DNA from 2 places in the Bacteroides sp. AN502(2024) genome. Region 2 is predicted to be linked to the other one. Evidence: riboswitches for the same ligand, from Rfam matches in the RefSeq annotation. Region 2 holds a riboswitch; the other holds the start of a gene.

Region 1 (11,844 bases), 2.4 Mb from region 2:
ACGCTTCCAATCACTGTAAAAATGAAGTTCCCCGAGATACCATTACCACCTTCGCCCTGCCCGCCATCCCCGCCATGATGACAGCTCCGGAGCAACGTGCAGAGTTTCTCGTAAAACACTATTGGGATCATGTAAACTTCGCCGACACCAATTACATCCACCATCCCGAAATAACCGAACAAGCCTGGGTGGACTATTGTGACATACTGAATCACGTCCCGTTGAAAACCGCACAAGAAGCCATGCGGAAAACAATCGAGCAGACAAACGCAGACAAAAAGGTATTCACCTACATCACCGATCTGGCCGATAAATATCTCTACGATCCCAACTCGCCCATGCGTAACGAAGAATTCTACATCCCCGTATTAGACGCCATGTTAGCTTCTCCCCTACTGGAGGAAATAGAAAAAGTACGCCCCAAAGCCCGCCGGGAGTTAGCTCAGAAAAACCGCATCGGCACCAAAGCCCTGAACTTCAACTACACACTTGCCTCCGGTGCCCAAGGCTCTCTCTACCAACAGCAAACGGACTACATCCTACTATTCATCAATAACCCCGGTTGCCATGCTTGTACAGAAACGATAGACGCCCTGAAAAACGCCCCTATCATCCACCGACTCGTGGAACAAAAGAGACTAACCGTCCTCTCCATCTACCCCGACGAAGAGCTTGACGAATGGCGCAAACATCTGAACGAATTTCCTAAAGAATGGATCAACGGATACGATAAGAGATTCGCCATCAAGGAACAACAATTATACGACTTGAAAGCCATCCCTACCCTCTACCTTTTAAATAAGGAAAAAACCGTACTCCTAAAAGACGCTCCGGCACGAGCCATCGAAGAATACCTACTGATGAGAAGCGAACTATAAATAAGAAAACAAGTTCTTTTCCTTTCGTCTTGATACGAAAGAAAAAGAACACTCTCCCCCTTGCAAAAGCGAAATAAACTCCCTATCTTTGCAGCGCATTGGTTTGCTCCTCCCGTGCGGATGGAGCAATTAAAAGGGAATCAGGTGCAAGTCCTGAACAGTCCCGCTGCTGTAAGTTCCATCTATGTTACAAGCAACTCACTCATTGCCACTGGGTACAAATCCGGGAAGGCGTTTGTAACAGGAACAAGTCAGAAGACCTACCATGCAACTATGTTTCACTGCTTTCGAGGAAAAAGCGTTGAGTCTAATGAACCGGACAATCCGTCTATCATTTCATTCATCACTCTGCTTCAGAGAAAGTGTGTTAAAAGAATAAACTCTGCCAAGTTTATTTATGCGTGTCCGGCCGAAGGGATTTCGCCCGGACACTTTTCAATAGCAACAGACCGAGAAAGAAATCGATGAAAAAGAGAACATTCAATAAAGTGATCTTTGCAGCATTCGGCTGCCAGCTCCTGTCCGTACCACTTTTCGCACAACAGCAGAAAGTAGATACGGCACACACATATTCCATTCCCGAAATAACCGTATCAGACATCTACCAGACCCGTGAGACACGATCAACCGCCCCCTTACAAACCTTCTCCCGAGAAGCCCTGAAAAACCTGCATGCCCTGCAAGTCTCCGATGCAGTGAAACACTTTGCAGGAGTGACCGTAAAAGACTACGGAGGTATCGGCGGACTGAAAACCGTATCCATACGTAGCCTGGGCGCACAGCATACCGCCGTAGGTTATGACGGCATTACCGTAACCGACTGCCAAACCGGACAAATCGACATCGGACGTTTCTCGCTCGACAACGTAGACCGTCTTTCTCTGAACAACGGACAAAGCGATAACATCTTCCAACCTGCCCGCTTCTTCGCGTCAGCAGGCATATTGAACATACAGACACTCACGCCACGGTTCACTAAAGGGGAAAAGACCCATATATCCGGAGCTTTCAAGTCCGGCTCCTGGGGATTAATCAACCCCTCCGTTCTACTGGAACAACAGTTCAATAAGAGATGGAGCATGTCAGCCAATGGCGAATGGATGTCATCAGACGGACAGTATCCATACACCCTGCACTACGGAAACAGGGAAGGCGACCTGACATCACGGGAGAAGCGGAAGAACACCGATGTGCAAACCCTTCGTGCCGAAGCAGGACTCTACGGCAACTTCTCCGACAAAGAGCAATGGCGGTTGAAAGCTTATTACTTTCAATCCTCCCGGGGACTGCCCAAAGCCACCACTTTCTACAACGACCATTCTACCCAACACCTATGGGATAAAAACGCATTCGTACAAAGCCAATACAAGAAAGAATTCAGCCGGCAATGGGTATTCCAGACTTCCGCCAAGTGGAACTGGAGCTATCAGCGTTACCTGGACCCCGACACCCAAAACTCTTTAGGGAAAACGGAGAACAGTTATTACCAACAGGAATATTATCTTTCCGCATCGGTATTATACAGATTATTGAACAATCTTTCATTTTCCCTTTCAACGGATGGGAGTATCAACACAATGGATACTAATCTTACCCATTTTGCGCAACCCACCCGCTATTCATGGCTGACGGCTCTTGCCGGGAAATACGTGAATGACTGGCTGACAATCTCCGCATCCGCATTGGCAACCGTTATCAACGAAGATGTCAAAGAAGGTGGCAGCGCGGGCAGTCACCGCAAATTGACCCCTTATGTAAGCGCCACATTCAAGCTGTTCCGTAACGAAGAGTTTCGCATCCGTATCTTCTATAAAGACATCTTCCGCCTACCCAGCTTCAATGACTTGTATTATCAGGAAGTGGGAAACACCAAACTCAAACCTGAAAATGCAAAGCAATATAATATCGGTCTGACATATAGCAAGAATGTATGTACATTCATTCCTTATCTTTCGGCAACCGTTGATGCATACTATAACAAAGTGACGGATAAAATCATCGCTTATCCTACCAAGAACCTTGCGATATGGAGCATGAGAAATTTGGGAAGTGTAGACATTAAAGGTATCGACGTCACCGGAAACTTATCTCTTCAGCCTTGGGAGAAAATCCGTATCAACCTCTCCGGCAATTATACGTATCAACGGGCATTGGATGTCACCAGCCCTGATTTGAGTCAGGATAAATCGACTTACAAGCATCAGATAGCCTACACTCCCCGCGTCTCCGCTTCGGGACAGGCAGGTATCGAGACACCATGGTTCAATCTGTCTTACTCATTCCTATTTTCAGGAAAGCGCTACGCGTTGGGACAAAACATTGCCGAAAACAGGTTGGATAGTTATAGCGACCACAGTATTTCGGCCAGCCGCGACTTTCAGATAAAGAGAGTCACCACCTCTTTCAGCGTGGAAGTACTGAACCTGATGGACAAGAATTACGAAATCGTGAAATACTTTCCAATGCCGGGACGATCTGTAAGAGCGACACTAAAGATTAGGTATTAAATATTAAAAAGTAGGATATGGTCGTGAAAAGGAAATTAGTATATATATTCTGGTGCTGGCTGTCATTGATAACCTTATCCGTGGCTTGTGATGATATGGAGGATAAACCCTTCACGTCGGGTATTATAGGCGATCCGGAAGAGACGGGTACCGCCGAATTATATGTATTATGCGAAGGACTGTTCAATCAGAACAATAGTTCTTTGGCACGTTTCTCTTTCGGCAATCAGCAAATGGTTCGAGATTACTTCCAGACCGTCAACCACCGGGGATTAGGAGATACAGCCAACGACATGGCTATGTATGGAAGTAAGATATATGTTATAGTCAATATCTCCAGTACGGTAGAAGTGATAGACTTCCGCACGGGAACCTCATTGAAACAGATTCAGATGCAGGCAGAAAACGGAAGTTCCCGCCAACCGCGCTATATCGCTTTTCATAAAGAAAAGGCATACGTATGTTCCTATGACGGAACCGTTGCGCGTATAGACACTACTTCCCTTGCCATAGAAGCCATCACCTCAGTGGGACGCAACCCCGACGGCATTTGTGTACAAAACGAGAAATTATATATTTCCAATTCCGGCGGATTGGATCATTCATCAGGGCTGGGTGTAGATCATACAGTGTCTGTTGTCGACATTACCACATTCAAAGAAATCCATCAAATAACAGTCGGCCCGAATCCCGGTAAAATTGTTGCGGGTCCGGATGAAACTGTCTATGTAGTTACCCGAGGTGAAGATGTAGAAACCGGAGACTATGATTTTATCAAGATAGATTGCCGGACGAACAAGGTCACTCATTCTAACGAGAAAGCGCAAAACTTCGCCATCGACGGAGACATAGCCTATCTATACAATTACAACTATACCACACAGACTTCTTCTATCAAGATGTTCAATCTGAAAACAGAAGAGACAATCCGTGAGAATTTCATAACCGATGGAACTGTGATAAAGACACCTTACGGTATCAGCATCAACCCTTACAGCAACAATGTATATATCACCGAAGCACGCGATTACACCACTTACGGCGACTTACTTTGTTTCAACCAACAAGGACAACTCATATTCCGCCTGAACAATATCGGGCTGAACCCGAATACAATTGTATTCAGCGATAAGGCTTCACAAAGCAACATGGATGGTAACACCGAAGCGACTGAAAACTCATTGGCTTTCGCCAATAAGGTATGGGAATACCGCCCTGCTCCCGGACAGTTTATCAATACGAGTACGTCGGCTTATGAAAATGGATTTACTACCGCACAAGTTTTAGATCGTGCCACAGAAAAGCTAAAGAAAAAATCAGTTATCTCATTAGGCGGATTCGGTGGAACAATAACAGTAGGATTCCCTCAACCAATCCCTAATATCGAAGGGGAATATGATTTCAAGATATGGGGAAATGCCACTTACAACAAGAATACTGGAACGGGAGCACTCGGTGGAAGCGCTGAACCGGGAATAGTATTAGTCTCGAAAGATATAAACAATAATGGGATGCCTGACGATGAATGGTATGAGTTGGCTGGTAGTGAGTACGGAAAAGATACAGAAATACGTAATTACGAAATCACCTATTATCGCCCCCAACCGGTCAATGGTGATGTCCGCTGGAAAGATAATCTAGGAAAAGAGGGATTCGTCAAACGTAACACATTCCATCAACAAGATTCTTATTATCCGAACTGGATAGAAGAAAATGAAATAACTTTCCATGGGACACGTCTAAAAGACAATGCCGTAGAAGAAGATAATGTCTGGGTAGGCTATTGTTATCCTTGGGGATATGCAGATAATCATCCCAACAAAACCGGATACTGTCAATTTAAAATAGACTGGGCAGTAGACCCAAACGGACAACCTGTGTTATTAGACAAAATAGACTTCGTTAGAATCTATACTGCCGTCAACCAAGATACAGGTTGGACAGGAGAAATATCTACCGAAGTTGTCACTGTAGAGAACTTACATTACGAAAAATAATCAAACAATTAATAATTAAAATTAGAGCAAAAACATGAAAAAGTTATCTTTATTCTTATTAGTGTCTGTGTTCGCTTTTTGCGGATGTAGTGATGATGACGAAACAAAAGGAGGTGATGAAAAAAAAGAGATTGTCGTTAGCCTCGAGAATCTATTAACTGAAGCAGAAACACTTTATTTAGGGGATATAGAGAACCCTGCAGAAAGTTGGGAACTGGGAAATACTCCTTATTATTTAACTTATTTACAGGATAATACAAAGGTATTTGAGTTTGACTGTGTATCATCTTCATATGGATTTGGCATGGATGCTTTCGGTTTTACTAATCTCACATCCGGAAACTACAGTGCTGTCCCTAAAAAAGGCGTAAAGAACAATACGTATATTATTGTAGGATCTTCTGGCTATAAAATTGGCGCTAATAACGACAAAGAAGCTGCCATACGCTTCAAAGACAACAATCATTCCAATAATCTAAAAGCGTATCAAGTAAAAGGCTTATTTATAACTAATTGTATATATGCCTATAATAGTATGAAAGAAGGAACTGACTATTTTCATGAACATGGTGAAGAAGATAAATTCGATAGCAATGATTCATTCAAGGTAATTATTTACAATATAGATAAAACAAAAAAAGTAGAATACTACTTAGCACAAGGAACTAATCTAGTAGATGAATGGAAGTGGGTAAATCTCACCTCTTTAGGAAAAACTGAAGGATTAAAATTTGAATTACAGACAACTAAGAATAACGATTGGGGTGCAATGACTCCGACCTATTTCTGTCTTGACGGGATTACTCTGATCGAAGAATAAAGACTCGTAAACATCGCAGATACACATATATAAGTTTTTATTCTTTTTCCTTGAGAATCATAATTAGAACAATGAGTGGTTTTATTGTTCTGATATACAGATTTTCAGCAGGATTAGAAAACTAATAGGGATATTCTCAAAATAGAAGACAGCTACTTCATTGCGAAGGGTATTCAGTAAATGTCCCTAAAGAGACGGTGAATAATAGAGGAGACTTGCCACTGATTATTCATCGTTTCTTAGTTTACATACCCGCAGGCTCTTCGGATTGCACTGTCATTTTAGATTCAATTTTATTCTAATTCAGTTCAGTTGAGCGTCCACGTCAATACAAAGTCCGGATGGATACGATAACCGACTACATAGAGCTTTTGCTGTCCCGTCACAAACTCCTGAACTTGGAACATTCCTTCTTCCTGAGGTACAAAATACGTCAGACGAAGCTTGCGGAGATCAGCGTCGGCATCTTCCATACGTTTAAAAACCGCCTCCTTGGCAGACCAATGCAATAACAGCCCCCAAGTCACGTCACCCAGATAAGCCTCCGCTTGTTCGTCAGGGCGGACATAACGGCCGGACACCCGATGAACCCGTTGACCATATTGCTCGATATCAATACCCACAGAAGTCTGAGAGCTAAGTATCACAGCCACATATCCTTTGGTATGAGAAATACTGATAAAGAAAGAATGATCGGTGAGATAAGGTTTTCCCTCGGAAGAATAACCGATTTCCTTATCCTCCCGCAACATGGAATATAACAGAACACGAACAGACAACCATTCCATCTTACGACGTTCGGAGACAAAGCTGTTCAGCTCCTGTTTGCAGGATATTCTTCGCGCATCGGGCAGAAGAGCCAATAATACCTCCAACGGCTCTTCTATCTTCCAAACAGCCCATTGTATATTATTCGTCTTATGTTGTAGGAATAATGCCATCTTCCACATCCTTCGGCAGAATCGTAAACTTAACTTTCAATATACGGCGGCTATCCATCTCCAATACTTCAAACTCGTAATTGTGATAAGTCACTTTCTCGTGCAATGCCGGAAATTCACCTTTAATCTCAAGCAACATACCCGCCAATGTATCCGCATCTCCCACCATCTTTTCAAATTCATCTTCGTCTACTTTCGCTATTTTATAGAAATCCGTCAACTGCGTCTTTGCTTCAAATATCCAGGTATGGTCATTCAACACAACGTATGTACGTTCTTCATCATCGTATTCATCGTGAATCTCACCTACAATCTCTTCGATAATATCCTCCATCGTTACCAGTCCGGAAGTTCCTCCAAACTCATCTACAACGATGGCTATATGAATCTTATTCGCCTGAAAGTCACGCAGCAAATCATCAATCATCTTCGTTTCCGGCACAAAATAAGCCGGACGGATCAATGACTGCCAACGGAAATTATCCCCCTTGCTGACATGAGGCAGAAGATCTTTAATATACAGCACTCCCTTGATATTATCCCGCGAACCGGAATAGATAGGAATACGCGAATAAGCATTTTCAATGATACATTGCATCACCTCCTTGAAAGAGGTACGGATATCCAAATCGACCATATCCAAGCGTGATGTCATCACCTCCTTCACGGTTTCCCCACCGAAACGGATAATTCCCTCCAAAATATTGTTCTCTTCAGAAAGCTCCGCCTTATCCGTCAGTTCCAGTGCATGAGACAGTTCATCAACGGAAATATTATGGTTCTTCTTAGCAAAATGCTTGTTTAGGAAAGTTGTCGAACGCACAAGCACAGTAGCTATCGGACGGAATACCTTCTCCAGGAAATAAATTCCCGGTGCCGAAAAACGGCAAAAGGCTAATGTTTTCTGTGCCGAATAGATCTTTGGCATAATTTCACCGAACAACAACAGCAGGAAAGTCAGGATGACAGTCAGTATCAGGAACTCTGCCAACGGAGAATGAAAGACAAACACATTCATAAAGAAGAAGTTGCAGAGCATGATAATGGTCACATTCACAAAATTGTTCGTAATCAGTATTGTTGCCAGCAAACGTTCTGAATCCTGCAACAAGGCACTTATTTTTTCATCGGAAGGATGATTGTGTTCATCAATATCATTCCGGTCGGAAGGAGTAAGTGAGAAAAAAGCTATTTCAGAGGCCGAAGCAAAGCCGGAAGCAAGCAGGAGTACACCTGCCAGTACTATGGCAATAATAGCAGAAATAGAAGGAGTGTTTACGGTAATACCGTTGAAAATGTCAGCCAATTGGCTTAAATAACCATCTGAGTCCAAAGAGTCTATATTTTAGTTAAACAAAAGATAACGTGCCAATGAGCTAGAAAAACGATTGGCACACTATCACATTATTTAGAACGGCAAATCATCTGCCGGATTATCTTGTACGAGTTGTGCCTGCGACTGCTGTGTTTGTTGTGACTGACCGGCAACCGGTTGTTGTTGCTGTCCCGCAGGCTGTCCGGAAACAGAAGCTCCCGCACCCGGATTAGCTCCTTTCGGAGACAGCATTTCCATATTATCCACATAAATTTCAGTGATATAACGCATAGCACCCGATTGGTCACTGTAAGAACGCGTCCTTATCTTCCCTTCCAGATACAATTTGTCACCTTTGTGCACATATTTATCTACAATCTCCGCCAAACGGTTAGATGTAACGATATTATGCCACTCTGTTCTTTCAGGAATCTGGGTTCCATTAGCCAACGTATATCCACGATCCGTCGTAGCCAATGGGAAAGTTGCCACTGCGGAACCTGTATCGAAGTATTTCACCCGAGGATCTTGTCCTACGTTTCCTATCAATATCACTCTATTTACTGACATACCTGTATCAAGTTTATGATTCTTAAAATTAAATCTGCTGCCAAAATTAAACAGAATAACAATAGGATGCAAGAATTTTTAAGTATTAAAACTTAATACTTGACATTTAGTGCTTGCAACAGAGTTTGCACCAGCCTTGAAGTAGCGTACTGTTCCAGTTCCTCTACTTTTATTTTCTGGAAATCACCGAAAGAAGTCAAATGATCAGAGATTGTTACTTCATACAGATTAGCATAAATCACCCGGTGAGACAACACATGCTTCACGTCCCTGCAAACAGAACGCACCACCGGTACTTCCCCCGATGCAAAGAATGCACGGAATTCCGGCAAAGCAAGAAACTCTTCCTCCGAAAGAGCCGTCGGAGTTTCTATCAATGGCAATTCGAACAAATTCTTCCAAATATCATTTCCTGTCCGTTTATTAATAAAGGTATACGCGCCCGCACGTACATAAATATAATTGAAGTAGCGGTTAGTGGTTTTTGTTTTGTGCTGTTTCACCGGAAGCTTTGTCACCAACCCCTTCGAAAGTGCCGAGCAACCGCCTGCCAACGGACAGAACAAACAGTTGGGCGACTGCGGAGTACACTGAATTGCTCCGAAATCCATTATCCCCTGATTATAAACAGCCGGATGCTTCTTATCCAACATCTCATCTGCCAATGCTGCAAAAAGTTTCTTTCCCTCCGTCGAATCAATCGGAGTATCTATACCGAAATAACGCGAAAGCACCCGATACACATTACCGTCTACCACCGCATAAGGCATGCCGTAAGCAAACGAACAGATAGCCGCCGCCGTGTATTCCCCCACTCCTTTCAGAGCCAGCACTTCCGGATATGTTTTCGGAAAAACACCATTCATGCTTTTGGCAGCGGCATGAAGATTACGGGCACGCGAATAATACCCCAATCCCTGCCAATATTTCATCACCTCATCCTCATCCGCTGAAGCTAAAGTCTGCACATCGGGAAAACGTTTGATAAAGCGAAGAAAATAATCATACCCCTGCGCCACCCGCGTCTGTTGAAGAATAATCTCCGAAATCCAGATCAAATACGGATCAGCTGACTCTCTCCATGGCAATTCACGTTTATTCTCTCCATACCATTCTACAATCTTTTTCGTAAACTCATTCATACAATGCATTATCTAACATTTATTCTGTATATCCTACTCAAAAGGCACACAAAAATAACACTTTTAGCTCTAAGAAACCCCTATGCCACTATTTTTTTAGAAAAATGTGTAGAATATATTTTTTTGGGAGCTTAAAAAGCTATATATTTGCAATCCAAAAAATTAGCAATAACATAGTAATAATATTTTTTTTAAGGAAAAATGACTAAAGCAGATATTGTAAACGAAATTACAAAGAAAACTGGTATTGACAAGCAGACAGTTCTTACAACAGTTGAAGCATTTATGAATGCAGTAAAAGATTCGCTGTCTAACGATGAGAATGTATACCTGCGTGGGTTTGGAAGTTTCGTAGTAAAGAAAAGAGCACAGAAGACTGCTCGTAACATTTCTAAAAACACTACGATCATTATTCCGGAACACAACATTCCGGCTTTCAAACCGGCTAAGACATTTACAATTTCAGTAAAGAAATAATAAACAAGAGTATTAACCCATAAAATGTGAAGCTATGCCAAGCGGAAAAAAGAAAAAAAGACATAAAATGTCTACGCACAAGCGTAAAAAAAGACTAAGAAAGAACAGACATAAAAGCAAAAAATAATTTTTAAGTCTGGATCACACAGAAATTAAAGAACAAACTTGTGAAGCCAATGTCTTTCAAGTTTGTTCTTTGTTTAAGTAGCTAACCCCAGAATGAACATTTTGTAAAAAAAGTTGTTCATATAAATGAGATTCAATCAATAATAAGGAAACAAACAGTGACAAGTGAACTAGTAGTTGACGTACAGCCCAAAGAGGTCTCCATCGCCCTTCTCGAAGATAAGAGTCTGGTGGAACTTCAAAGCGAAGGAAGAAATATTTCTTTTTCTGTGGGCAACATGTATTTGGGACGTATCAAGAAATTGATGCCGGGACTAAATGCATGCTTTGTAGACGTTGGTTACGAGAAAGACGCTTTCCTTCATTATCTAGACTTGGGTCCTCAATTTAACTCACTCGAAAAGTTTGTAAAGCAGACTTTAAGCGACAAAAAAAAGCTGACCTCCATCAGCAAAGCAACCCTACTTCCCGACCTTGACAAGGATGGAACTGTATCCAACACACTCAAAGTAGGACAAGAAGTAGTGGTGCAAATCGTTAAGGAACCTATCTCCACTAAGGGACCACGACTGACGTCCGAAATTTCGTTTGCCGGACGCTATCTCGTACTGATTCCTTTCAATGATAAGGTTTCTGTTTCACAAAAAATTAAATCGAGCGAAGAACGCGCCCGCCTAAAACAACTGCTGATGAGTATCAAGCCGAAGAACTTCGGTGTCATTGTCCGCACAGTAGCCGAAGGCAAACGTGTAGCCGAACTCGACGGAGAGCTTAAAGTCCTGATTAAGCATTGGGAAGATGCGATGGTAAAAGTACAGAAAGCCACCAAGTACCCGACGTTGATTTATGAAGAAACCAGCCGCGCCGTGGGTTTGTTGCGCGACCTCTTCAACCCATCTTTTGAGAACATTCACGTCAACGATGAGGCTGTGTACAATGAAATTAAAGACTATGTATCGCTGATTGCGCCCGACCGGGCCAATATCGTGAAACTGTACAAAGGCCAACTTCCCATTTACGACAATTTCAGTATCACCAAGCAGATTAAATCTTCGTTTGGTAAAACAGTCT
Region 2 (11,844 bases):
ACCGCTTTTACTATTAACACCTACTTGTACTTTGATAAAATCAACGTACTTCAGATTTGCATCCTTACCATCGAAAGTTACAGCATGGGATATCTTGAAATGATTGTCAGACGGTCCGGCATTATAGTTGTCATCATCTGTCAGACGGTCAATGGCGCTGAAATTATCAGCATATCCCCATTCATAACTATCATTTACCCAATAAGTACCATTGCCGGATTGATCGTAATTACGCTCTTTCAGGCGAGTGCCTCGCAAGGTATATTGTTTTTCTTTTACCCAGGCAGGATAATAATAATCCTGTCGGTGAAAGGCGCCTAGGTAATCTATCGATCCACTTTGGCCATGATTGTCTGTCCATGAAGTGGGAAGTTGAATACCGGATGGCTTATGATAGGTGACGGCATAGTCCTGCCAGGTTTCGGCTTTCCCATATTCGGATCCGCGCAACTCATACCAGGTGTCATTCGGTAATCCATCACCATTTTCATCCTGCATTACCCATACAATTCCCGGTTCTGACGAACCATCAAAAGCGTTTCCTGTAATAGCGATATTGTAACTTCCATCATTCACGACACTGTGATCGAATCCAACGATGATGTATCCACCGAATCCGCCTAAGGAAACATAAGCTGTCTGATTGATTCGTTCTTCTGCATAGGTGCAGGCTTCTGCCATAGTGGTTGTGGTATGGTTTTCATTGATGAATTGGCCGGGAGCCGGCAAATATTCATATACTTTGTTCATCGACGCAGAACTTGTGGCGTTAATCTTGCGCTGGTATGTTCCTGCCGGAGGACAAACATTGATTTTTAATGTTTGCGTAGCAAATATATACGAGTTCTTCATTTCCACCCTTACCGTGTGTTCTCCCTGCTGCTCGGATGTGAACAGATAAGTATCATTTTTTCCGGATTGCACTTGTTCGTTGTCCACAGTCCATGTATAGACTGCATCCTGTGCATTATTCACGTCAACCGGTTTGATACGGATGGTTCTGCCGGCAGACATGTTATATTCCGTTTGCAGGAATGTCCAGCTGAAATCTACTTGATCCGGGGAACAAACTTCTACTTTAAAAGTTACTTCGTCATCGCCATCTTCATTGTGAGTAGCAAAACGAACCTGATATTCGCCAAGCTCGGTTGTGGGGAGGGTACAGGTTAATTCGCTCGAGATATCTTCACCGTTTATTTGCCAGGAGTAACTGGTTTCCAGAAAAGAATCTACTATGGGGGTAATGGTCAGTTCAGAGCCTTGAAGCACTTTGAAACCTTTGTCGGCATCCGCAATAGAGATAGTCGGTACATCAAGTTGAAAGACATCGATACGTATCTCTTTTTCTGTTGTCCCTCCGGCATTGGTGGCAGAAATCAGAATGAAATACCTGCCTGCTTCATTGGCTGAGAATGTCAGGGTGGAAGCGGTACAGATACTCTTTCCATCTATTGTCCAGTTAAAGGTCGTTTCCGAATCGGTATTTTCGTAAACAGGAGCAATGGTTATTTCTCGGCCAATTTTTGTTTTATAGATGGGTGATTCTTCTTTCAAGGTAATGACAGGAGCGGAAAGAAGAGGAGAGTCCTCCTCTTCTTTCACGCATGATACCAAGGCTGATAGAACAAATAAAAAAAGTATAATATGTTTCATTAGAATCTCACTGCTACATCATCATAAGCAAAATAGGCGGGTTGGCTGAAACCATATCCGTTATCATTGCTTCCTGTGACATTAAAGTCTATTTTAACCACTTTGCCTAATGCGGATAAATCCCATTTTGTCCATTCAAGTATATTACCTCCGGATCCAACCAGATAAAATTCCGGACGTGTAGCTACTTCATTTCCATCTTCATCATAACCGATAGCAACCAGTTTTACCCAATCGTTTTCCCCGGCAGGTTCCGTCAGTCCGTTACCATTGGCTACACAATTGGCGAGATAAGTTGTCATTGTCACGTACATGTGATCTACTACACGAGCCACTCCATCTCCAAAGTAAATGTAGGGTAATGGACCGTTGGCAAATCCGGAGTTGTCTACATAGCCGTAATGTACGCAGAAGTTTTTAGAACCGTTATGACCTCCATTTCCTGTTGCCGGATCTTTGTAATAAACCGCTAGTTGGTGCTGGAAGTCTCCATGTGTCAAATCCAGATCTACATAGTTGGATATAGCGTGTCCGCCTCCCCAGTATTTGCAATCGCCCCATCCGTTAGGAAGTTCGGAAGCTAGAAAAGTATTGTTTGCATCATTCCAGTTATAGGGTACGTCATTCGTAGGATAAAGTAGTGGACCGTTATATTGTGGGCTGTCAATTAATGAAGACCAGTTTCTTTCTCCTACCATGTTAGCATCACCTTTGTAATCAGAGTCTTCAAAAGATAACCCTTTTAAAGTATATGCAGAAGCATAAACGAATAATCGCTGAATTTTTGTTAGTCCTTGTTTATTAAATAACTGGATTTTAATGACAGCTTCATTTTCTGATATGGAAGCAGGGGCGGTAATGGAAAGTTTGGTATAGCTCATTTTTACTATCCATCCTTCCGGTGCATGGACGAGGAAGTCTGCCACGTTGGTGAGTTGTAATTCAAATGATTTGGTTTGGTTAAATGTGAAATATTCAACGCTTCCCATATCAGTGACTTTCATAACCGAATTAGTTGTTTTGGGTAGCATGAAAGAGGTGTTTTTTTCATCTGCCAAAGTAATGACAACAACATCATTCTCCGTGTCGTCTATTACCGACTTGAAGAAAGAATCCCCATCCTTTCCTGTTGCTTTTACCGGTTTGCCATCTGTTCCATTCATGCGTTTGGCTCCTTCACCTGTATCAACGGTCCAATAACCTTCGCTGTCAACTCCCATGACAGGAGTTACACCTGTTACTCTCAATTTGTGTTCGGCATCCGGTAGCCATTCTGTAGTACCATTAGTGGTGATTGTCCAGTAATATACTCCGTTTTCATCAGCTTTTACTCCAATCACAGGAGCATCTGTTCCATTGGTACCATTTATTCCATTTTTGATAGATATTTTATTTCCGTCATTGAAGGTTAGCGTGTAGCCTTCAGAGGTCTGTTCCGTATTCGTGATTATTTTCCCTTGGTTTAACACGTCTACTAAACTCTGTAAAGTTGTGATTTCAGAGTTCATTTTCTTGACTGTTGTTTCCAGTGTTTCTACTCGTCCGTCGAGATCATTGACTTTATCCCATAGATCATCGTCATTGTAGCAACTGAATACCGTAACGGCAGTGAGCAGTAAAAATAGAATTTTTTTCATTGCTTTTATTTTTTAGTTATTAATAGGATTGTGAATTATTGAATCTCTTTTAGTTTCTTATCTGTAAAGGCAATATGTGCCGGAATGTCTCCCGTGGTAACTGACCATTTCTTTTTTCCATCCCGGGAGAAACAGTATAATGTCCCGGGAGTCACATAGTCTTTGGCATCGGTAACGAAGAATTCACCTGTTTCCGGATTGATAGCTATTCCATAAGGTATCTTGATCGATTTTTCCGTCCCATCTGTGATAAAATTGCGGGTATCTGTTTTCTTTGTTTTTGTATTATAAATGGCGTAAGAGACTGTCCAATTGTTGGTGTAATAACTCCATTCCGTGCTGTATACATACAGTGAATCTCTGCAGATGGCCATTTCTGTATTGGGAAGAAGTGGCAATTCATCGGTCACTTTATCAGTACTGGAATCTATTACAAATGTTTTGGAGTAAGTATCATAATAATCTCCCCGGGATGAGACATAAATATTTCCATATCGGTCCAATTCCATTCTATGCAGGTTGATTCCCACATCAATGGTTTTGATAACTTTGAATGTGTTCAAGTCGATGACGGAAACAGTGCGGTCATAATGGGGTACACGATACCCGCCTGAGTTGGCTACATATAGCTTGTTTCCCACAATTACCATTTCTTCCGGCTGGTAGCCGACCACACAGGTATCCTTTACGGTCAGCGTAGTGGTGTCAACACGTGCCACATATCCCAGTCTGGCGTTGGGATCTATTTTGACAGGACCTGCATACGAACTGACGTATGCATATTTATCTTTAAATACGATGTAACGGCAATTAGGTATGGAAATTTGCGTGATGTGTTTGGCTGTCTCTACATTCATCACTTCTACGAAATGAGAACAGTTGATGATGGCGTATAACTTGTTTCCATAGATTTGGAGATCATTTCCCACATCACCCAATTCTTGTACGACTCCCGGATTTCGTTCCGCATAGATATTTTTATGATAGATGCCGGTTTCGTAATCAAAGTAATCAAGGGTAGCTTTGTTGCTTCCCATATTCCCTTCATTGAGTAGGAAGAAGCCTTTGATAGAGGAATTGTTTACTCCGGGGGTAACTTGGTTGGGAGTTGACGGAATGATGTGTTCTTCTTCGCGACAAGAAGCCGACAGAAGAACGAAACAGATAATGACGGATAGAACGGATATTCTCATAGCATGATGTTTAGTTTGATTTTAAAACTTGTACCGGGCATAGGATAACATTGCACTACTTCATATTGCTGATTGAAGATATTATTGATTTCTGCCGTTACACGTATTCCTGTTTTTTCCCATTGAAACATTTTGGATAGGGAAAAATCGTGGGTATACCAAGGCTGTGCATAGTTCTCCGGGATATTGGCGACCGCTTCATAGCGCTCACCTGTATAAATGAAACTATAGTTGCAGGACCATGTTTGGTAACTTCCATTGAGAATGATGGAACCTCCATGCCAAGGTATATAAGGAATTTGGCCTCCATACCACTTACTGGTCGGGTCGGTAAAATCCTGTGCCTTTTGATAGGTATAATTGACGAGAGTGCTAAGTCCCACTTTCCCGAAGCCCCATTCTCCTCGTATGGCTGCATCTAATCCCCGAATCTCCACATGTCCGAGATTAATCATCGTCCAACGGAACTGGTTGGAGGTAGGCATGGCAATGATTTTATCATCTACTTCATTGTAGTAACCATCTATTTGTAAGTCCAGGCTTTTCAGCCAATGGTTATTCCAAGTGTGAGAGAAAGTGATACCCACATCGTATTGGGTGGTATATTCCGGTTTTAAGTCCTTATTGCCTATAAAAGTATAATACAAATCATTGAGAGTCGGCATGCGAAAGACTTTTTTATAAAAGGCCCGTACATTTAGAGGAAGCTTGGTAAATGGTTGCCAAGTGGCTATGACAGACGGAGTGTATCTGTTTTTGGTGCCTGCATTGGCTCCCTTTGTACGTGTATTGTCGTTGACATGAGTATATAACAGGCTTGCCTGCAGCAGGAAACGGTTGAAGTCAAAGGACGTGGCAGCGGAAGTCAGGATTGTATTACGGGTTGGATAGACAAAATCTGTAAGATCGGCTCGTAATGTATTCCATTGAAAATCGTTGGATACTGATATACTCCACCAGGGATAAATGGTGAATAAATGGGCGGTCGAAGCATAGATTTCTTGCTGTCGGTAGTGATTGTCTACGTACATGGTGGTGACATCCAGTCTGGGATCGGATAAATAGTGGAGATAATCGTAAGCATATTTCCCGTTGACCAGCAGGCTGTACCAATTCTTGAAATAGTTTTGAAAAGAACCTTGCACAAACAGATTGGTATCCCACTGTCGGTCCTGATGGCGAAACTTACCCGGTTCTTCTCTTACCGCAGCTCCGGGGTATCCCCGTTCCGAATGGTATAGGTATGCTTTGGCTTTCCATTCTCCTTGGGGAATTTTTCCGAAGAAGGCATTCTCCAAACGTAGCATTCTTACGTCTCCATTTTGACGGACAGCTGTTGTGTCGTAACCATCTTTCTTGGCGTATGTAAATTTATATCGTCCTGATGTATACATGTACTCCGTACTGATGGAACTGCTTATTCGTTCGTTGAAACGATGTTCCCAAAGTAGTGACGGATTGATGGTAGAGAATGAACCGCCTTTTACCCCGATATTCAGGTTGTTTCGCTTTTCTCTTTTGAATACGGGTTTTCGTGTCTGCATATATATGGCACTTGCGGAACTATAATCTTTGGCCGGTTGGAAGATGGCACTTTTCTGACCATTATACAGTGAAATGACTTCCATATTATCTAATGAAAACCTTCCTAGATCGACGACTCCATTTTGTGCATTTCCTAATTCAATACCATCATAAAATACGCCGACATGATGACTGCCCATACTTCGTATATTGACGGTTTTTAGCCCTCCGATACCTCCGTAATCTTTTATCTGGACTCCGGAAAAGTAGCGCAAAGCATCAGCAACCGAGTAAACATTCAGTTTTTCAAGTTCTTTACCGGACAGAATCTGTACAGGAGACATTTTTTTTTGTATCCGGTTGCTGTAGATAGTAACTTCTTTGAGTTTGAGAAGTGTGTCAGACAGAGAAGGCTGATGGCGAACCTTAGACTGGGAAATGGCCGGTAATGTGATAAATAAAGATAGAATCAGACATAATATCCACCGTAAATGGATATAATGCTTATGGTATGAATGAACTTGAATAGAAAACATGTCTTTTATTTTATCGGTATAAAAAATCCGTTTGTTCAGATCTGAGTTCAATCTACACAAGCGGTCATATAGCTATTATACCAAATAAAAGATAATTGCTTATTTTCTATTTGACTACCACCCGAAATCCCGCAGGTGTAAATCAGAGCATCAAGGCAGGTCTTCTGACTCATCTCATTTTGCAACGCCTTCCCGGATAAACTATCCAGTGACTTTCGTGTTGCAATTTAGCCCTCTGATGAAAGAGCGGAGATTTACAGCAGCAGGTTCTGTTGCCGGTTTACACGGCATTCCCTTTTCATTCCTTAACAACGCAAAGGTTGTTTAAGGAAACCTTAATGGTACAAAGTTAGGAAGTTTTTATTAATTAGTTTGTTTTATCTCTAAAAAAATCACCCTATCTTATTTATTTTATCCGTACCCTCATCTCCTGAGCGTCAAACGTGATAGATTCGTTTCTGAACAGTCTTTCTATATGTCCGCTAGCTATCATTTCCGGAGTAGGCAGTGTGTACATCTGCGGATTATCTATGAGCGTGATAGAGTTACAAAGCGATAAGGCGATGTCGAGGTCGTGTGTGGAGAATAAGATGCATTTGCCCTCTTCCTGTGCCAGCTTTTTTAAAAGCAAACATAGTTCGTAACGGTTGGGTAAGTCAAGGAAGGCGGTCGGTTCATCAAGCAGGATGACGGGAGTATCCTGTGCAAGAGCACGGGCAATCATGATGCGCTGACATTCACCATCGGACATTTTATCCATTGTCTTTTCTGTATAGTCGGACATACCGACTAGTTGCATCGCGTTGTCCACTCGCTTTTGGTCTTCCGGTTGCAGTTGACCGATCCAGTTGGTGTAGGGAGCACGTCCTAAAGCTACTACATCTTTACAGCGGAGATTGGCGATGCGTACTTTATCGGTGGTGACCAAACTGATATTCCGGGCCAGTTCTTCCGGTTTCAATGAAGCTATGTTTTTCCCTTGTAGAGCAATTTCTCCTGATTGAGGCTTTTCCAGTCCCATCATGGCACGGAGCAGTGTACTTTTCCCTGTTCCGTTACGTCCCAACAGGGCAACGAGTTGCCCACCTGTAATTCGGGCATTTACCGTTTCCAACAGTGTATGTTGTCCATATCCTAATGTCAATTCTCTAAGCTCTATCATTTGAATCTACGCAAGTTTTTAGTGATTACCCATAAAACAACCGGAACACCTAGCAAGGCAGTGATGCAGTTAACCGGAAGCAGGAACTTCTTGGCGATGATGTCGCAGAAAAGCATGCTGATAAGTCCTGTCAACATGGTGCCGGGGACAAGTATCCGGTGATCGGCATTGTTGAATAGCAGTCGTGTAACATGTGGTACTGCCAGACCGATAAATCCTACCGGACCACAAAAAGCCGTGACCGTTCCTGTCAGTAGGGCGGTAGAGAGGAAGATAAGCGTACGGGAGCGTTTGATGTTCATTCCCATGGTACGGGCATAGTTCTCGCCCAACAGTAATAGGTTCAACGGTTTGATGCAGGATACCGAGATTGACAGACCTGCCAGCAATACCGGTATCATAATCCATAACTGATTGGTTGTGACGTGACTAAGAGAACCCATTGACCATAGTGTAAACATTTTCAATTGCTCGGCAGAACTTAAATATTGTAATATCTGGATAATGGCACCTGCTACATAGCCAATCATTACTCCCATAATCAGGACACCTAGGATATTCTTCACTTTTCGGCTGATAATGGCTACTCCCAACAGAATAACGGCAGTTCCTATCCAGCCGGAACCAACAATACCCATGGATTGCAGGAAAGGAAAGTCGGACCACCCGAGCAACGGAGTGCCCAGAATGAACAGAGCCACTCCCAGTCCCGCGCCGGAACTTACTCCTAGTAGATAAGGGTCTGCCAATGGGTTCTGGAAGACGGTCTGCATCTGCAATCCGCTTACGGAAAGTGCTATGCCTATTAGCGCAGCGACCACTACTCGTATGAAACGGATAGAAAGGAGAATGTTACGCGTCATTTCGTCACATTCGCCTCCGGTGAGTACCCCCCATATTTGAGAAATCGGGATATATGTGTCTCCGGTAGCTATATCTGCCAGTAGCAGCAGTATGGCTGTTATTCCTAATATGCTGAATAGTAAAACGGTATGTCTGCAGGATTGTTTCATTCCAGATGCCTGTAATAATAAAGTGAATCGGATATAAGTTCGGGGTGAAAAATATGAATCAGGTCACGCAAGACAATGTCGGGGCGTACTACTGCCGATTCCCAATAATCGTTACCACCGGCAGCAGTCAGTCGTAAATTATTGTTATAGACAGTTTTCTCGCGTACGGCTTTGGCGTCACTGAATTTGGGGTTGATTGTCTTCAGTTCATTCAGTGTGGTAGCCGAGCCTACGTTGATCCAATAGTCTGCCTTTTGTATCAGTCCGTAGGCTGTTTCGAGTCCGATAGGAGCAGAACTGTTGGCGGTATTTTTTTTGTAGATATAGTCGGCTCCGGCGTCGGCAACTAGTTGTGCCATATAGCTTTGGGTGGAAGGCATTACCCAACTGTCGTTCCAAGGAGTGTTGAACATCACCGTAGGGCGTTCTTCCAAAGATTCCGTAAGGGCTTTTAATGCCAGGTACCGTTCCGGTATTTTCCGGAATATTTCGATTCCCTTTTCTCGGCTGTCCGTCAGTTCGGATAGTACGACCAGCCATTCAGCTTTGCCCAACGGCGATTCTTCCAAGTATTCACCCATATATATATAAGGTATAGCGAGCTCTTTCAATTTGTCCGTCACGGCAGTCTGGGCATCTCCGATACCATATAATAGTACAACGTCCGGTTTCAATCCGAGCAATAGCTCGTAGTTTATTTCGGGGCCCATATCCTTGATTGTATCTTTGTGTGCAAGGACATAAGGATTCGATACATAATTAATGCCGGATACACCGACAATGCGGTCCACCTGTCCCAGTGCATCGAGCATGGCAATGTAAGAAGAAGACATGCACACGATACGTTGCACTTTGGCGGGAATGACGGAACCGGTAAATCCGGCAGGCGCCTGTTCACCGTTCCGTGAAACGAAATAGGACATTTCTACATTTTCAGCTCCCTGCCACGGATTAAAAACACGTATCAGGGTACTGGCTGCGTTGTCTGCTCCCACTATCTTGAATCCGGAGGCATATTCGGGGATATATACATCCTGTTTGAATGCAGCCAGAGATGTCTTTTTGTCGGATATGCAACTTGTCAGAAAGAAGAGGCACAGTAATATAAAAAACGGAATTGAAGATTTGCTTCTCATATAGTCAATTTTTTTATAATAACTTACTTATTTTTAGTTCTCTTTCTCTCTCCAGCAACGATGTTACGGCAAGGAATAGAAGGAAGAGGGGAGACAAAAGTAGGAAAAAATAAGAAGATTCACCTCCCCCGCGAAGAAGTTTCGGAGAGAGGTGAATGAAATTGATTGGAATTTTCCGGTTTTGACAGGAAAAAGTTATTGAACGAACACTATACGATTGGGATTGGCTGTACCAGTCTCTATAGGAGCATTTGCACGAATCGGTGTTCCGTCAGACCTGTAAACATATAGATTTTGTCCGCTTTGTCCGAAACAGACATCTCCGTTGAATGGGTTTACGGAAATGCTATAACCAAGCATCAGGTCGGGTAGTTCACTTGTTGTAAACGGGGTTACATCTCCACTGAATGATACTTTTTGTAAAGTAGTCGGCATTTCATAATTGGGGTCATGCCATTTTACGTATGTAGTAAAAATAGCGTTATCGCCTATTTGGAATGCATCTGCCAGATTGGCTACATGAGAATAGCCTTCTCCTTCCAATTTGTACAATGCAGATTTCTCCGTTGTATAGTTACCTAAAGAATTGAAGTAGAGAGTTCCGTTCGGAGCTTGCGCAATCAATTTCGGGTTAGTGGGGACAGTAATAGGCTCTACTATTTTAAGGTCTGTTGTGAGTTTTGAAATAGTGGTTCCTTGTCCGGCATACGAGTCTCCCGTGTTTCCTGAATTACACACATACACAGTGTTGTTGGCAACGCAAATTCCTTCGGAATAAGTGGCATCTAATTTCGTAAACATTTTCTTTTCAAATTCTGTGGTATCGATAGCCATCACAGCTCCTGAATAGAGGCTTACATATATCATTCCTCCATAGGCTGCAAGATGACGTGGCATTGCTTTAGAATGACTCTTTTCATCGTCATATTGTCTCATTCCGCCATAGGGCGCTCCCGTAGCAGCATTGAATATCCAGATACCTCCGTTTCCGTACGTCAGGTCGTGACCGCTCACTGCACAGTACAGCTTTGAGCCATACTGAATGAGGTCATTTCCCGTGTCACCTATTTCAATTTCCTTCCCTATCTTTTTCCAATTATTATCATACGTGATAAGTTTCCCCGGCAAAGAGGGAGGGTCCTTTTTCCAAGTTCCTTCACATAGCACGTATGCCTTAGTCCAATTGGCATCGGTTATTGCACGTGTGTTTTGTGGAAAAGATTTATTAACTTGTCCGGTATTGTCGAACATCTCATCACTACAACTGCCCAGTACGAATGTCAATGCAAAGACTGAATAAAAAAGATAATTCTTTTTCATCTTATGAATTATTTAACGATTAATTATTTGTGAAATTACCATCCTGTGATTCTTTCATTTGTTGCAATGTAGGCTTAGCTCCACAACCATAAACCTTCCACTTGGTTATTATGCCATCGTCTATAAATTTCTTGAAAGAACTGAAATCATAGAGTTCAGGAAAATCCGAGATCGTGACATTGCTTAACTGACTTATACTTGGAAAGATTTCTTTTATATCTAGTTTATTTATGGAAGATGTGGTTCTGGATGTAATTGAAAATGTACCGATAGTCTCCAGGTTTTCCATCTTGAGAAATGAAAAATCTTTTTGGCTGTTATGAACATAGAGTGTAAAGCTTCCTCCTATTTCTTTGAGTTTGGGAACTTTAACGGGATTTGTCGGCACGTTATTATTCAAAGCACTGATACTGAAATTTCCTCCCACATATTCTAAATCCGGTAGGTCAATATCATGCAATATGCTGGTAGCCATTCCTTGTATGGTGCGGTATTGAACACTCAAATGGCCATTAATACGTTTTATATTTTTAATGGCCAGCCCTTTTTCTATATTGGTTTGTAATATATAGGACTCAACAGTCGTAAATCCTCTCAGTGTAGGCGGGTTCATCTTTGCTGATGAGAAAGTAATACTGCCGAAGGGCTCATCTCCCGAAATAATAAATTC

What was found. A riboswitch is a leader RNA that binds a small molecule or an ion and turns the genes downstream of it on or off. The one in region 2 is predicted to bind cobalamin.
Region 1: another riboswitch for cobalamin. It lies ahead of AB9N12_RS01710 (TonB-dependent receptor plug domain-containing protein); the one in region 2 lies ahead of AB9N12_RS11095 (TonB-dependent receptor).

The regions. Positions count from the first base shown of each region.
Region 1 covers NZ_JBGFSP010000003.1:403,801-415,644, forward strand. Annotated here, with positions in the region: gene AB9N12_RS01705 (DUF5106 domain-containing protein) at 1-878, shown strand, start outside; cobalamin riboswitch at 961-1,161, shown strand; gene AB9N12_RS01710 (TonB-dependent receptor plug domain-containing protein) at 1,343-3,385, shown strand; gene AB9N12_RS01715 (YncE family protein) at 3,403-5,382, shown strand; gene AB9N12_RS01720 (DUF4465 domain-containing protein) at 5,417-6,202, shown strand; gene AB9N12_RS01725 (4'-phosphopantetheinyl transferase superfamily protein) at 6,511-7,143, opposite strand; gene AB9N12_RS01730 (gliding motility-associated protein GldE) at 7,121-8,476, opposite strand; gene AB9N12_RS01735 (single-stranded DNA-binding protein) at 8,552-9,028, opposite strand; gene mutY (A/G-specific adenine glycosylase) at 9,121-10,170, opposite strand; gene AB9N12_RS01745 (HU family DNA-binding protein) at 10,372-10,647, shown strand; gene AB9N12_RS01750 (ribonuclease E/G) at 10,932-11,844, shown strand, end outside.
Region 2 covers NZ_JBGFSP010000003.1:2,844,559-2,856,402, forward strand. Annotated here, with positions in the region: gene AB9N12_RS11080 (PKD-like domain-containing protein) at 1-1,653, opposite strand, end outside; gene AB9N12_RS11085 (PL29 family lyase N-terminal domain-containing protein) at 1,653-3,290, opposite strand; gene AB9N12_RS11090 (DUF5074 domain-containing protein) at 3,326-4,483, opposite strand; gene AB9N12_RS11095 (TonB-dependent receptor) at 4,480-6,543, opposite strand; cobalamin riboswitch at 6,680-6,896, opposite strand; gene AB9N12_RS11100 (ABC transporter ATP-binding protein) at 6,950-7,705, opposite strand; gene AB9N12_RS11105 (FecCD family ABC transporter permease) at 7,702-8,718, opposite strand; gene AB9N12_RS11110 (ABC transporter substrate-binding protein) at 8,715-9,854, opposite strand; gene AB9N12_RS11115 (YncE family protein) at 10,050-11,174, opposite strand; gene AB9N12_RS11120 (hypothetical protein) at 11,194-11,844, opposite strand, start outside.